Regions from separate parts of the Streptomyces sp. NPDC057438 genome, predicted to be linked through region 1. Evidence: riboswitches for the same ligand, from Rfam matches in the RefSeq annotation. Region 1 holds a riboswitch; each other region holds the start of a gene.
The links. Region 1 has a riboswitch for thiamine pyrophosphate ahead of ACFU5F_RS27625 (thiamine ABC transporter substrate binding subunit). Riboswitches for the same ligand answer to the same signal wherever they lie in the genome.
Positions count from the first base shown of each region.

Region 1 (4,870 bases):
CTGCTCAAGCACAAGGAAGCGGAGCTCCTCGAGGTCTGATGAACGACTCTTCCTGGGGAGCGCCACAAGCCGGGTACTGGGCGCCGACCGACCGGGGACCTGTCCAGGGGCATGCCCCGGCGGGTCCCCCGTACGATGCGGCCGAGAGCCGGCATCCGATGCAGACTCAGCCCATGCCCATCGTGCCCGACGTACCCGCGCAGGGCGGGAACCAGGACGACGACCGGGGGGCCGCCGCTCGGCAGGCCGGCCCCCTGTTCCGTGACGAGACGCCGTCGGCGCACCCCTTCGGGGAGGCGCCGCAGAAGCCGGAGCCCATGCCCGACGCCCCGCAGCCCGCCGCGCCGAAGAAGAGCGCGGGCCGAGACCTGGGCGCCGCCATAGGAGTCGGTCTCGCTCTCGGCGCGGTCATCGTCGCGTCGCTGTTCATCGTCAAGGCGGCCTTCGTCGGCGTGATAGCGGTCGCCGTGGTGGTGGGCCTGTGGGAGCTCACCTCACGCCTGCAGGAACGCAAGGGCATCAAGGCGCCCCTCGTGCCGCTCGCGGTGGGCGGGGCGGCCATGGTCGTCGCCGGGTACGTACGCGGGCCCGAGGGTGCCTGGGTGGCCATGGCCCTCACGGCGCTCGCCGTCCTCGTCTGGCGGATGACGGAACCGCCGGAGAACTACCTCAAGGACGTCACGGCGGGGGTCTTCGCGGCCTTCTACGTGCCGTTCCTGGCCACGTTCGTCGCGCTCATGCTCACCGCCGACGACGGGCCGCAACGGGTGCTGCTGTTCCTGGTGCTGACCATCGTCAGCGACACGGGCGCGTACGCCGTCGGCTGGCGCTTCGGCACGCACAAGCTCGCGCCGCGCATCAGCCCCGGCAAGACCCGTGAGGGACTGCTCGGCGCGATCGCCTTCGCCATGGTGGCGGGCGCGCTGCTCATGGAGTTCGTCATCGAGGGCGGTGCCTGGTGGCAGGGCCTGCTCCTCGGCCTCGCCGTCGCGGCCAGCGCCACGCTGGGCGACCTCGGCGAGTCCATGATCAAGCGGGACCTCGGCATCAAGGACATGGGCACGCTGCTGCCGGGCCACGGCGGCATCATGGACCGCCTGGACTCCCTCCTGCCGACGGCTCCGGTGGTGTGGCTGCTCCTGGTGCTGTTCGTGGGCTCCGGCTGACCGCGATCTCGTGCGTCGCAGACGTGCGGTCTTCCGACGAGGCCCGCTGTCCGAGAGGCGGCGGGCCTCATCCGTGTCCCGGCTCGGGCGGTCGAGGCGGTCCCGCCCGCACAGCCGCGGACCGACTCGCATGCGCCAGGCACTCGCGCGCGGGTGACCAGGGCTTCCCCGCGCTTTCTGGTTGCCGGGCCGTCCCCGGGCCGTGCGTCGTCCTCCGACCGTGACGGTCGGCGCCCACGGGTGACCACCCCCACCCCCGCTCCGGCCTGGGACGGCCGAATCGATCTGCGACACTGGGAGGGTTATGCCGAAGCCCGGAGAACTCACATTCGTCGCCCCCCGCGGAGCCAAGAAGCCGCCGCGGCATCTTGCTGATCTTTCGCCTGTGGAGCGTAAGGAAGCCGTTGCCGCGATCGGGGAGAAGCCGTTTCGCGCCAAGCAGCTCTCGCAGCACTACTTCGCGCGCTACGCGCACGACCCGGAGCAGTGGACCGACATCCCCGCGGGCGCGCGCGCGAAGCTGCGGGAGGCGTTGCTCCCGGAGCTGATGACGGTCGTGCGGCACCTGTCGACCGACCAGGACACCACCCGCAAGACGCTGTGGCGGCTGTTCGACGGGACGCTCGTCGAGTCGGTCCTGATGCGGTACCCGGACCGGGTGACGATGTGCATCAGTTCGCAGGCCGGGTGCGGGATGAACTGCCCGTTCTGCGCGACCGGACAGGCCGGGCTCGACCGGAATCTGTCCACCGCCGAGATCGTCCACCAGATCGTGGACGGGATGAGGGCGCTCAGGGACGGTGAGATTCCCGGCGGGCCCGCGAGGCTGTCCAACATCGTCTTCATGGGGATGGGCGAGCCGCTCGCCAACTACAACCGGGTCGTCGGTGCCATCCGTCGGCTCACCGATCCGGAGCCGGACGGGCTGGGGCTGTCGCAGCGCGGGATCACCGTGTCGACGGTGGGGCTGGTGCCCGCCATCCATCGGTTCGCCGACGAGGGGTTCAAGTGCCGGCTCGCCATCTCCCTGCACGCGCCGGACGACGAACTGCGCGACACCCTCGTCCCCGTGAACACGCGGTGGAAGGTGCGTGAGGTCCTCGACGCCGGGTGGGAGTACACGGCCCGGTCCGGACGCCGGCTGTCGATCGAGTACGCGCTGATCCGGGACATCAACGACCAGGCGTGGCGCGGTGACCGGCTGGGCCGGCTGCTCAAGGGCAAGCCGGTGCACGTGAACCTGATTCCGCTGAACCCCACTCCGGGGTCCAAGTGGACGGCCTCCCGGCCCGAGGACGAGAAGGCGTTCGTCGAGGCCATCGCCGCCCACGGGGTGCCGGTGACCGTCCGGGACACCCGCGGCCAGGAGATCGACGGTGCGTGCGGGCAGCTGGCGGCCACCGAGCGGTAGACCGCGGACGGGTTGTTCGGGGCCGGCGGCCAGGGAGCGGCACACGGCCACCGGCAGGAGTCGTAAACCGGCCACGGGGTACGCTGACCCCGTACACATCTTCATATTCCGACAGGGGAGCGCCACAGCGCTGAGAGTGCGGCAAGCGGGCCGCAGACCCTCTGAACCTCGCCCAGGTCATTCTGGGTAGGAAGTTCGGTCATCACTCAAGCTGTTGCGCCCTGCCCGGGTGGCTCCGGATCTCCGGAGCCACCCGGGCAGGGCCGCGTCTCTTCCTGGTCACCCCAGGAGGAATCCAGTGCAGTCAGCGCACATCAGAACATTCGTCGCCGCGGCCGTCGGCCTCGGGCTCGTCACGCTGTCCGCGTGTGGGTCCTCGTCCTCCGGGGACAGCGGGTCGGGGGCCGGCTCCAAGACCGTCACGCTCGTCAGCCACGGCTCCTTCGCCTACTCCAAGGACGTGCTGAAGGCGTTCGAGAAGGAGTCCGGGTACAAGGTCAAGGTCCTCAAGAGCGGGGACGCGGGCCAGGCCGTCAACCAGGCCATCCTGACCAAGGACAACCCGCAGGGCGACGTCTTCTTCGGCGTCGACAACACCCTGCTGTCCCGCGCCCTCGACAACGGCCTCTTCCAGCCGTACGAGGCGAAGGGGCTCGACAAGGTCGGCGCCGCGTACCAGCTGGACGAGGCCGAACACCGGGTCACGCCCATCGACTCCGGTGACATCTGCGTCAACTACGACAAGGCGTACTTCGAGAAGAACAAGATCGAGCCGCCGAAGACCTTCGACGATCTGATCAAGCCCGAGTACAAGGACCTCCTCGTCACCGAGAACGCCTCCACCTCCTCGCCGGGCCTCGGTTTCGTCCTCGGCACGGCCGCGAAGTACGGCGACGGTGGCTGGGAGGGCTACTGGAAGAAGCTCAAGGCCAACGGCGTGAAGGTCGTGGACGGCTGGGAGCAGGCGTACTACCAGGAGTTCTCCGGGTCGACGGACGGCAGGAAGGCGGGGGGCGACCGGCCGCTCGTCGTGTCGTACGCCTCCTCGCCGCCCGCCGAGGTCGTCTACGCGGACCCGCGTCCGAAGACCGCGCCGACCGGGGTCGCGGACGGCACCTGCTTCCGGCAGATCGAGTTCGCCGGGCTGCTGAACAACGCGAGGAACACCGAGGGCGGCAAGGCGCTGATCGACTTCCTGATCTCGAAGAGGTTCCAGGAGGACATGCCGCTCAACATGTTCGTGTACCCGGTGGTCGACGGGGCGGCCGTGCCCGCCGAGTTCACCGAGTACGGGCCCGCGGCGAAGGATCCCGAGACCATGGCGCCGGAGAAGATCGCCGAGAAGCGTGACCAGTGGGTCAAGTCGTGGACCTCGCTCGTACTGAAGTAGCGAAGCCGCCAACGGGGCCGGGGAGGCCGAAGGCGCCTGCCGGGACCGGGGCGCGCGGTTCCCGTCGGACGGGGAGCGCGGCGAGGCTCGGGCTGATGGCCCTGCCCGTCGCGTTCTTCGGGGTGTTCTTCGCCTATCCCGTCGCCGCGATCGTCGCACGGGGGCTGAAAGCCAGCGGGAGCTGGGACCTCGGGCGGATCGGGGAGGTGCTGGGCGACTCCGGCATCCGGCACGTGCTGTGGTTCACCACCTGGCAGGCGCTCGTCTCGACCGCCCTCACCCTGCTGATCGCGCTCCCTGGCGCGTATGTGTTCGCGCGCTTCGATTTCAGGGGCAAGGACGTGCTGCGCGCTGTCGTGACCGTCCCGTTCGTGCTGCCGACCGTGGTCGTCGGCACGGCCTTCCTGGCCCTGGTCGGACGGGGCGGGCTGTTCGACGAGTTGTGGGGCGTACGGCTGGACACCACGGTCTGGGCGATCCTGCTCGCGCATGTCTTCTTCAACTACGCGGTCGTCGTCCGGACCGTGGGCGGGCTGTGGTCGCAGCTGGACCTGCGGCAGGAGGAGGCCGCGCGGATGCTCGGGGCGTCCCCTCTGGCGGCCTGGCGGAGGGTGACGCTCCCGGCGCTCGCACCCGCCGTGGCCGCCGCGGCGCTGATGGTCTTCCTGTTCACCTTCACTTCCTTCGGGGTGGTGCAGATCCTCGGCGGGCCGACCTTCTCGACCCTCGAAGTGGAGATCTACCGGCAGACCTCGGAGATCTTCGACCTGCCGGCGGCCGCCGTGCTGACGCTCGTGCAGTTCTTCGCCGTCGGACTGATCCTCGCCGTGCACGCGTGGACCGTACGGCGGCGGGAGAGCGCGCTGCGGCTGGTCGATCCCTCGCTCACGGCCCGGCGGCCCC
Region 1 covers NZ_JBHVDD010000060.1:2,578-7,447, forward strand. The annotation lists gene frr (ribosome recycling factor) at 1-39, shown strand, start outside; gene ACFU5F_RS27615 (phosphatidate cytidylyltransferase) at 39-1,166, shown strand; gene rlmN (23S rRNA (adenine(2503)-C(2))-methyltransferase RlmN) at 1,471-2,577, shown strand; TPP riboswitch at 2,681-2,788, shown strand; gene ACFU5F_RS27625 (thiamine ABC transporter substrate binding subunit) at 2,876-3,967, shown strand; gene ACFU5F_RS27630 (ABC transporter permease) at 3,943-4,870, shown strand, end outside.

Region 2 (4,870 bases), on a different contig from region 1:
GCAGCCCCAGGTGCTCCTTGGGCGTGACATAGCAGAGCATCGCGGTGCCCCACCACGCGATCATCGCGGCACCGATGCCCGAGGTGATGTGGTCGTACGCCGGGGCGATATCCGTGGTCAGCGGGCCGAGCGTATAGAACGGAGCCTCGTCGCAGATCTCCTGCTGCAGCTCGATGTTCTCCTTGATCTTGTGCATCGGGACATGTCCCGGGCCCTCGATCATCGTCTGTACCTGGAAACCCTTGGCGATCGCGTTGAGTTCCCCGAGCGTGCGCAACTCCGCGAACTGCGCCTCGTCGTTGGCGTCCGCGATGGACCCCGGCCGCAGACCGTCGCCCAGCGAGTACGTCACGTCGTAGGCGGCGAGGATCTCGCACAGTTCCGCGAAGTTCTCGTAGAGGAACGACTCCTTGTGGTGGGCCAGGCACCAGGCCGCCATGATCGAGCCGCCGCGCGAGACGATGCCGGTCTTTCGGTTCGCGGTGAGCGGTACGTACGCCAGGCGCACACCCGCGTGGACCGTCATGTAGTCGACGCCCTGCTCGGCCTGCTCGATGACCGTGTCCTTGTAGATCTCCCAGGTCAGCTCCTCGGCCCGGCCGTCGACCTTCTCCAGTGCCTGGTAGAGCGGCACGGTGCCGATGGGCACGGGGGAGTTGCGCAGCACCCACTCGCGGGTGGTGTGGATGTTCCGGCCCGTGGACAGGTCCATGACCGTGTCGGCGCCCCAGCGGGTCGCCCAGGTCATCTTCTCGACCTCCTCCTCGATGGAGGAGGTGACCGCGGAGTTGCCGATGTTGGCGTTGACCTTCACCAGGAACCGCTTGCCGATGATCATCGGCTCGATCTCCGGGTGGTTCACGTTCGCGGGCAGTACGGCCCTGCCCGCGGCGATCTCCTCACGGACGACCTCGGGCGAGACGTTCTCCCGTACGGCCACGTACTCCATCTCCGGGGTGATCTCCCCGCGCCGTGCGTAGGCGAGCTGCGTCACCGCCCGGCCGTCGCGGCTCCGGAGCGGCTGACGTGGCCGCCCCGGGAACACCGCGTCGAGGTTGCGCAGTCCGCCGCGCGGCGAGGTGTGCTTGATCCCGTCGTCCTCGGGGCGCACGGGGCGGCCCGCGTACTCCTCGGTGTCTCCCCGGGCGATGATCCAGTTCTCGCGAACGGGAAGCAGCCCCCGCCGCACGTCGGTCTCCACCGCCGGATCGGTGTACGGGCCGGAGGTGTCGTACAAGGTGACGGACTGTCCGTTGGTCAGGTGCACCTGGCGGACCGGCACCCGCAGATCGGGGCGAGAGCCCTCGATGTACGCCTTGTGCCAGCCGATGGACTTCCCGGCCTCCAGGGGCTGTTGACTCGCGGTTTCTTCGCCCTCGGACGGAGCGGATGTCCCGCCCGTCTGACTGGAGGCAGGCGTGCGTGTGTCCTCGATGGTCATGAGACCTACTCCCTACGCCGGCATTACCCGGTAACAGGTTCAGCGGTCGACGCAGCGATTTCCGCCCGGCGATGTTCCACGTGAAACATCGCGTCTGCGGAGGTCAGCGCCCTCTCAGCCCGGTGCTCCGAGCTCCCGCGTGTGCAAAGGTGCCTCCACGCTAGCGGCAGATGTGGCGCGGTGAACAGTGGGCATCGCTCGTTCTTGCGATGATCGGTCGGTGACCACGACGCAGCAGCCCCCACCTCCGCCCCCCGAGCCTCCCCACGGTCATGGCCCCGGAAGCGGTCATGGGCATGGATCCGACGGCGGCCACGGCTACGGTCCAGGAGGCGGCCACGGCTCCGGCGGCGGCCGGGGCTCCGGGGACGGCCACGGACACGGCCCGTCCTCCGGCGGCCACGGGCACTCCCACAGTCACGGCCCGGCCGCTCCCGTTTCGCAGCACCTGCGCAAGGTCATCGCGGCGGTGCTGATCCCCTTCGCGACCGCAGTCGTCGTCGGCCTCGTCGTGCTCTGGCCCGGCGGCGCCCCCGGGCACGAGCGCACCGGTGTGGGCTTCGACCGGCAGACACAGCAGGCCACTGTCACAAAGGTCGACGAGGTCGCCTGTTCGTCGGTGAACGCCTCGGGCGATTCCCCGACCGGCAACACCTCCACCGCCGAGGGATCCTCCGCCCAGCAACAGGCCGACGGCACCTGCAAGAAGGCCACGATCCGCGTCGACACCGGCGACGACAAGGGCCGTACGTTCACAGAGATCGTTCAGCCGGACCAGTCGCGGCAACTGGAGCAGGGCCAGGAGGTCGTGGTCGCGTACGAGCCCGCCGCGCCCAAGGACCTGCAGTACTCGGTCACCGATGTGAACCGGAAGCTCCCGATGGCTCTGCTCGCCGGGATCTTCGCCCTCGCCGTCGTGGTGGTGGGCCGGATGCGCGGTGTCATGGCCCTGGTGGCGCTCGCCATCAGCTTCATGGTGCTGACCCTCTTCATCCTGCCGGCCATCCTCCAGGGCTCGAACCCCCTGGTGGTGGCGGTGATCGGGGCAAGCGCCATCATGCTGATCGCCCTGTACATGTGCCATGGGCTCTCGGCCCGGACCTCCGTGGCGGTCATCGGCACCCTGATCTCGCTGCTACTCATCGGCCTGCTGGGTTCGGGCTTCATCGGCTGGGCCTATCTGACCGGCAACACCGACGACAACACCGGTCTGATCCACGGGCTGTACCCGACGATCGACATGAGCGGTCTGCTGCTCGCGGGCGTCATCATCGGCTCGCTCGGTGTACTCGACGACGTGACGGTCACCCAGACCTCGGCGGTCTGGGAGCTGCACGAGGCCAATCCGGCGATGGGCTGGCGGGGGCTGTACCGCGCCGGCATCCGGATCGGCAGGGACCACATCGCGTCGGTGGTCAACACCCTCGTCCTCGCCTACGCCGGTGCCGCGCTGCCCCTGCTGCTGCTCTTCTCGATCGCGCAGAGCAGTGTCGGCACGGTCGCCAACAGCGAACTGGTCGCCGAGGAGATCGTGCGCACGCTCGTCGGTTCGATCGGTCTGGTGGCTTCGGTGCCGGTGACCACCGCGCTGGCAGCCCTGGTCGTCTCGGCCGACCGCCCGGGTGCCCCCGAAGCGGCCGCCGTGCCCGCTCCGGCACGTGGGGGACGAGGCCGCCGCCGCAAGCGCTGAAGCGTTACGGCACCCCGGCGCCGTAACGGTTCATCCCGCGCTCTGCTCCTCCGCCAGGATGCGGTCCAGAGCCTCGTCGAGCAGCGTGTCGAAGTCGGCGAGGGAGCGCTCCTGCCCCAGCGGCACGAGCTTGTCCGTACGGTCGAGGAAGGCCACCAGCGGCGCCGTGCCGACCCGGAACATGGCCTGGTCGGTGCCCACCTGAAGCCGGATCAGGACCTCGCCGAAGGTTTCCGGCTCGGCGGGCGCGATGTGCACGTCCCCGTCCCCGCACGGCCGTCCGACACCGTCGATGAGAAGCTCCCGCCCGAAGGCCCAGGTCACCGGGGCATCGCCGGGGAGGTGAAAGGTCAGGCGCACGGCATAGGGATCGCAGGTCTCGTAACGGAGCTCCACCGGGATGCGGAAGGAGAGCTCCTCCGAGACGAGGAAGCTCATCATGACCTCTGCCTGTACCGACTCGCGCATCGCCTACCCCGCCGTGTTCGTCGACTGGCCAGGAATCATCCGCCTGACACCTCTGGAAGTTTGCTGAAAGTACACGAGAGATCACAAGGAGTGATTTTTCAGATGCTGATAGAGATCGCGAGTGTCCCTAGCAGGTTTCCGATCTCGGTCTGCAACTGGCGGGCGAGGGGCAGCAGCCGGTCCGCCTGGTGCGAGGGCAGCGAGATGGCGAGCGTCCCGGCGGTCGGCCCCACGGTGACGGGCAGAGCGGCGCAGACCGTGCCCAGGGCGTACTCCTGTCGCTCCACGACCGGTTCCATCCGTCCCATGCGGTCCAGGCGCCGCAGCAGCGTCTCGTCGTCACGGACGGTGTACGGGGTGAGGGACCGCACCGGATAGCGGTCCAGGTGGTCGCGGCGAGCCTCGTCGCTCAACTGGGACAGCAGACACTGCCCGATGGCGTGGGCGTGACCCGTCTCGCGGAAGTCGGCCCACTCCGCGACCGCCGGCATGTTCGGGCTGTCGGCGACGCACTTGACCTCGATCTCACCGTCCCGGTAGATCGCGAAGTACACCGGCACGCCCAGGGTGTCCCGCCAGTGCGCCAGAGCCTCACTCACCGTGCTGCGACGTTTCTGCTGCGCTCCGCTGCTGCTCAGCCGCTCGGCCGCCTCGCCCAGGAAGAACAGCCCCTTCTCGCGGCGCAGATAGCCTTCATGGACCAGGGTGCGGAGCAGGTGGTACGCCGTGGGCAGCGCGAGCCCGGCGTCCCGTGCCAACTGTTTGGCGGGTGCGCCGTGTTCCCGCTCCGCCACGGCCTCCAGCAGTCGCATCGCGCGCTGCACGGAGCCGATCAGAGTGCCGGAGTTCGCCTCCGCCGCGGTGGGTGGCGCGGGGGACGGGATACGGGCCCCACGCACCGGACCGTGTCCGGGCGGCGCCCCGGGGCGTACGGGCCCCGACGGCGGCCGGGACCTGGTCGGCGGCGCCAGTGGCTGTGTCTGCGCGCGAACCGTCGGAGCAGATGCCCGGGTCCGCGGCTGTGTCTGTGCCCGCGTCTCTGTCTGTGGACGCGTGGGTGTCGCCGCGGGGTCGGGGCATCGCGCCTTCTCCTCCCCCGGCGACGTGCGCGGCTGGACGGGGGGAGCCGGGGTCTTCGACGTCGTACGTGGCGAGGGCTGAGGGACGAGCGCGTCCGCCTCCCGGACGCGCGCGTGCTCGGCGGCGACCGCCGGTGTCGAACGAGGGCCCGGCTGTGTGGGCGGAACCGCGCTCTGTGCCGACCAAGAGCG
Region 2 covers NZ_JBHVDD010000045.1:35,947-40,816, forward strand. The annotation lists gene thiC (phosphomethylpyrimidine synthase ThiC) at 1-1,441, opposite strand, end outside; TPP riboswitch at 1,434-1,590, opposite strand; gene ACFU5F_RS23790 (YibE/F family protein) at 1,662-3,131, shown strand; gene ACFU5F_RS23795 (SsgA family sporulation/cell division regulator) at 3,162-3,599, opposite strand; gene ACFU5F_RS23800 (IclR family transcriptional regulator) at 3,698-4,423, opposite strand.
Region 2: linked by a shared signal. The riboswitch ahead of thiC (phosphomethylpyrimidine synthase ThiC) and the one ahead of ACFU5F_RS27625 (thiamine ABC transporter substrate binding subunit) in region 1 are both predicted to bind thiamine pyrophosphate.

Region 3 (4,870 bases), on a different contig from region 1:
AGGTCGCCCTGGCGCTTGCGGGCGTCCGTGCAGAGGTAGAGCCGGGCGTCGGCGAGCCGGGCGGCTGCGTCGGTCATGCGTGGGTCCCCCGTCGAACGGTGCGTGGCCGGCACGGCGTGACGGGGCCGCGCCCCTCGCGGGCCACGGCTCCCGTACGCCGTCCGGGCGGCGGCTTGGGTGCTTGTCCAAGTGGTACGCGCTTGCGGTGCCGCGCGTTTCAGGTGGTGCGCATGTCAGGTGGTGCGTGTTTCAGGTGGTGCCGGTGTTCCCGATGGTGCGAGTGTTGCGGGTCAGACGGCGAGCGCCTGGGCGCGGCGCTTCACCTCCGTGCCACGATTCTCGCTCAGGGCCTGGGCCGGCGTGCCGGGCAGGCTCGGGTCCGGAGTGAACAGCCACTCCAGCATCTCCTCGTCGGTGAAGCCGTCGTCCCTCAGCAGGGTCAGGGTGCCGGTCAGGCCCTTGACCACCTTGTCCTCGTCGATGAAGGCGGCGGGGACGTGCAGTGCGCGGTTCTCGCCCCGGCGTACGGCGATGAGCTGGCCTTCCTTCACCAGCTGCCGCACCCGGGTCACCTCGACGTCCAGCATCTCTGCGATGTCGGGGAGGGTCAGCCACGCGGGGACGAGAGCATCGATCTTTGCGTCAATCTCGGTCACGTCTCCAAGACTGCCATCTGGGACTGACAGTGGGTAGCCGGGGCGCCCGGGGCCGGCTCTAGAGCGCCGCCGCCTTCAAGGGCCGGGCCGGGTCCCTGAGCAGCTCCGGGTCCACCGGCGTGCCCGCCTCGATCAGGCGGCGGCCCTGGGCCAGGTCCCGGGGCCGGCCCACGGCCAGCAGGGCGACCAGGCGGCCTTCGCGGAGCCAGCAGACCGACCAGGCGGCGCCGGTGGGGTCGCCGCGCCGGACCATGGTGTCGGCCGAGGCGTGGTCCCCGGCGTACTGGACGAAACGGCCGAACTGCTCGGACCAGAAGTAGGGGACGGGGTCGTAGGGCGCGGGGGTCTCGCCGACGATGTTCGCCGCGACCGTGCGGGGGCCTTGGAGGGCGTTGTCCCAGTGGTGGACGAGGAGGCGCCGGCCGTACCTGCCCGAGGGGAAGGAGGCGCAGTCGCCGACCGCGTAGACGTCGGGCGCGGAGGCGCGCAGGTGGTCGTCGGCCACCACCTCGCCGTACGTGCCCAGCTCGATGCCGGAGTCCTTCAGCCAGGCCGTGGCGGGGCGCGCGCCGATACCGACGACGACCGCGCCCGCCGGCACGCGGGTGCCGTCGTCCAGGACCACCGTCCCGGGCTCGACGCGCTCCACGCGCGCGTGGGTGCGCAGGGTGGCCCCGCTGTCGGCGTACCAGGCGGCCATCGGCGCGGCCACCTCCGCCGGCAGCGCGCCCGCGAGCGGGCGGTCGGCCGCCTCGACGACCGTCACCGCGCAGCCCGCCTCGCGCGCGGCCGTGGCGAACTCGGCGCCGATCCAGCCCGCGCCGACGACCACGATGTCGTGCTGGCGGGCCAGGACGGGCCGCAGCCGCTCGGCGTCGTCCAGGGTCCGCAGCAGATGCACCCCGGGCACGCCCTCGGCACCGGGCAGCATGATCGGTTCCGCGCCGGTCGCGAGGACGAGGAGGTCGTACGGGACGGGCCCGGCAGCCGTGTCGAGCGCGTGGTCGGCGGGGCGCAGGCCCAGCACCTCGCGGCCCAGCAGGAGTTCGATGCCGAGCGCCTCGAAGTCGACGTCGAAGGCGGAGCCCTCGGCCTTGCCGAGCAGCACGGCCTTCGACAACGGCGGGCGGTCGTAGGGCTGATGGGGCTCGGCCCCGATCAGTGTCACGTCGCCGCTGAAGCCCTGTTCGCGCAGCGCGACCGCGGTCTGCACGCCCGCCATGCCCGCGCCCACGACGACCACGCGCCGCGCCGGCGTCCCGCCCCTGTGCCGCATCTGCTCGCTCACCCGGTCACCATAGACAACCGGCATCCGGTCGGTCAGCCGGTGGGGCGGCGGTCACTCCCCCGCGACCTGCCCCACGACCTCCTCCACCACGCTCGTCCCGCTGCCCGGCCCCGACTCCCACTCCCAGGTCTCCTCCAGCCGGACGCGCCCGTCGGCCAGTTCGACGACCAGTGAGGCGCAGTGCCCGGACGCGGTGGTCCCGTCGGTCTTCAGCTGCACGTACCGGAAGTCCAGCCGGTCCCCCGCGCGCGTGCCCACGAGACGGCCGCGCACGACGTCGCCGCCCGTGTACTCGGCCCAGATCTCGCCGTCCCTCTCGTGGTAGACGAACCGGGTCCGGGTGCCCACCTGGCCCGGGGCCTGGTCGGCGACGGGGGCGAGGACGAGACCGTCGAGCGAGCGGGCCATGGGCGGAGGCTCCCTTTCTGAGGCGAACGGTGAGGGCTAGGGTGGGCCACCGTAGAGCACTCGCGGGAGCCCGGACGCACCGGGCTGAGAGGGAGGCTGGCGGCCTCCGACCGTACGAACCTGATCCGGGTCATGCCGGCGAAGGGAGGGGCTGGACGCCCATGTCGCGTACGCACACGTCAGACGTCCTCGTCGTGGGGGGCGGAATCATCGGGCTCGTGACGGCGTGGCGGGCCGCGCTGCGCGGGTTCGCCACGGCCGTGGTCGATCCCGAGCCGGGCGGCGGGGCCGCGCAGGTGGCGGCCGGGATGCTCGCCGCCGTCACCGAACTGCACTACGGCGAGCAGACGCTGCTGGGGCTCAACGTGGAGTCCGCACGCCGCTATCCGGGATTCGTGGCCGAGCTGACGGAGGCGACCGGCCTCGGTCTCGGCTACCGCCGCTGCGGCACGCTCGCCGTCGCGCTGGACGCCGACGACCGCGCCCATCTGCGTGAACTGCACGCCCTGCAACGCCGGTCGGGGCTGGACCCGGAGTGGCTGAGCGGCCGCGACTGCCGCCGGCTGGAGCCGATGCTCGCACCCGGGGTGCGGGGCGGGCTGCGGGCCGACGGGGACCACCAGATCGACCCGAGGCGGCTCTCCAGGGCCCTCGTCGCGGCCTGCGGGCGGGCCGGGGTGGTGTTCCACCGGACCCGGGCCGAGGAGCTGACGGTGGACCGGGAGCGGGCCACCGGGGTCCGCACCCGAGAGGACGACCGGCTGTCCGCCGGGCGGGTCGTCCTCGCGGCCGGCAGCCTCAGCGGGCGGCTCGCCGGGGTCCCGGACGACGTGGTGCCGCCGGTGCGGCCGGTGAAGGGACAGGTGCTGCGGCTGACCGTGCCGGAGCCGTACGCGCCCTTCCTGAGCCGTACCGTGCGGGCCGTGGTGCGCGGCAGCCATGTCTACCTGGTGCCGCGCGAGAACGGCGAACTCGTCGTCGGCGCGACCAGCGAGGAGCAGGGCTGGGACACCACGGTGACCGCGGGCGGGGTGTACGAACTGCTGCGGGACGCCCATGAACTCGTCCCCGGGATCACCGAACTCCCGCTCACCGAGATGCGCGCGGGCCTGCGGCCCGCCTCCCCCGACAACGCGCCGCTCCTCGGGCCCACCGGGCTCGACGGCCTGATCCTCGCGACCGGGCACCACCGCAACGGGGTGCTTCTCACCCCGGTCACCGGCGATGTCCTGGCCCATGTGCTGACCACGGGCGAACTGCCGGAGGAGGCCCGCGACTTCACACCGCTGCGGTTCCGCGCCGGCGCGGCCCGCCGACTCATGGAGCAGCCCGTATGAACACCTCCGGGACCCTGACCGTGCTCGTGAACGGGGAACGGCGGCTGATCGCGCCCGGCACGGCGCTGGACGCCCTGGTGCGCACGCTCACCCCGTCGCCCTCCGGTGTCGCCGCCGCGCTCAACGAAACCGTCGTCCCGCGCGCGCGGTGGACCACCACCGCCCTCGCCGAGGGGGACCGCGTCGAGGTCCTCACCGCCGTCCAAGGAGGCTGACCGCATGGCAGACGACCCCTTCGTCCTCGGCGGCACGACCTACTCGTCCCGCCTGATCATGGGCACCGGCGGGGCGGCCGGCCTGGACGTCCTGGAGCGTGCGCTGGTGGCCTCCGGCACGGAGCTGACGACCGTGGCGATGCGCCGCGTGAAGGCGTCCGTGCACGGCTCCGTCCTGTCCGTGCTCGACCGGCTCGGCATCCGGGTGCTGCCCAACACGGCCGGCTGCTTCACGGCGGGCGAGGCCGTGCTGACGGCCCGCCTCGCGCGGGAGGCGCTCGGGACGTCCCTGGTCAAGCTGGAGGTCATCGCCGACGAGCGCACGCTGCTGCCCGACCCCATCGAGCTGCTCGACGCCGCCGAGACGCTCGTCGACGACGGTTTCACCGTGCTGCCGTACACGAACGACGATCCCGTGCTCGCGCGGAAGCTGGAGGACGTGGGCTGTGCCGCGATCATGCCGCTCGGTTCGCCGATCGGGTCGGGGCTCGGCATCCGCAACCCGCACAACTTCCAGCTGATCGTGGAGCACGCGGGCGTGCCCGTGATCCTCGACGCGGGCGCGGGAACGGCGTCGGACGTCGCACTCGCGATGGAGCTGGGGTGCGCCGGGGTCATGCTCGCCTCCGCCGTGACCCGGGCCCAGGAACCGGTCCTCATGGCGGAGGGCATGCGGCACGCGGTGGAGGCGGGCCGGCTGGCGTACCGGGCGGGCCGCATCCCCCGCCGGCACTTCGCCGAGGCGTCCTCGCCGGGCGAGGGGCTGGCACGGCTCGATCCGGAGCGCCCCGCGTTCTGATCCGGCTCTCGCGCCACCCGCCGTCACTCGAACGGCCGAACGAATACGGCCGTACGTCCGCCCGTCACAGCCCTCCGGCCCGGGTCACAGCTCTGCTGCAGTACGGCCCCGGTGCCGTGCGGCCCGTGGGCCGCTCGGCGGCGGCTCGTACACTCGCCTGCGTGGAC
Region 3 covers NZ_JBHVDD010000038.1:35,125-39,994, forward strand. The annotation lists gene thiE (thiamine phosphate synthase) at 1-77, opposite strand, end outside; gene ACFU5F_RS21585 (Rv2175c family DNA-binding protein) at 291-656, opposite strand; gene ACFU5F_RS21590 (NAD(P)/FAD-dependent oxidoreductase) at 715-1,932, opposite strand; gene ACFU5F_RS21595 (hypothetical protein) at 1,996-2,352, opposite strand; TPP riboswitch at 2,405-2,516, shown strand; gene thiO (glycine oxidase ThiO) at 2,514-3,689, shown strand; gene thiS (sulfur carrier protein ThiS) at 3,704-3,904, shown strand; gene ACFU5F_RS21610 (thiazole synthase) at 3,909-4,703, shown strand; gene pknB (Stk1 family PASTA domain-containing Ser/Thr kinase) at 4,865-4,870, shown strand, end outside.
Region 3: linked by a shared signal. The riboswitch ahead of thiO (glycine oxidase ThiO) and the one ahead of ACFU5F_RS27625 (thiamine ABC transporter substrate binding subunit) in region 1 are both predicted to bind thiamine pyrophosphate.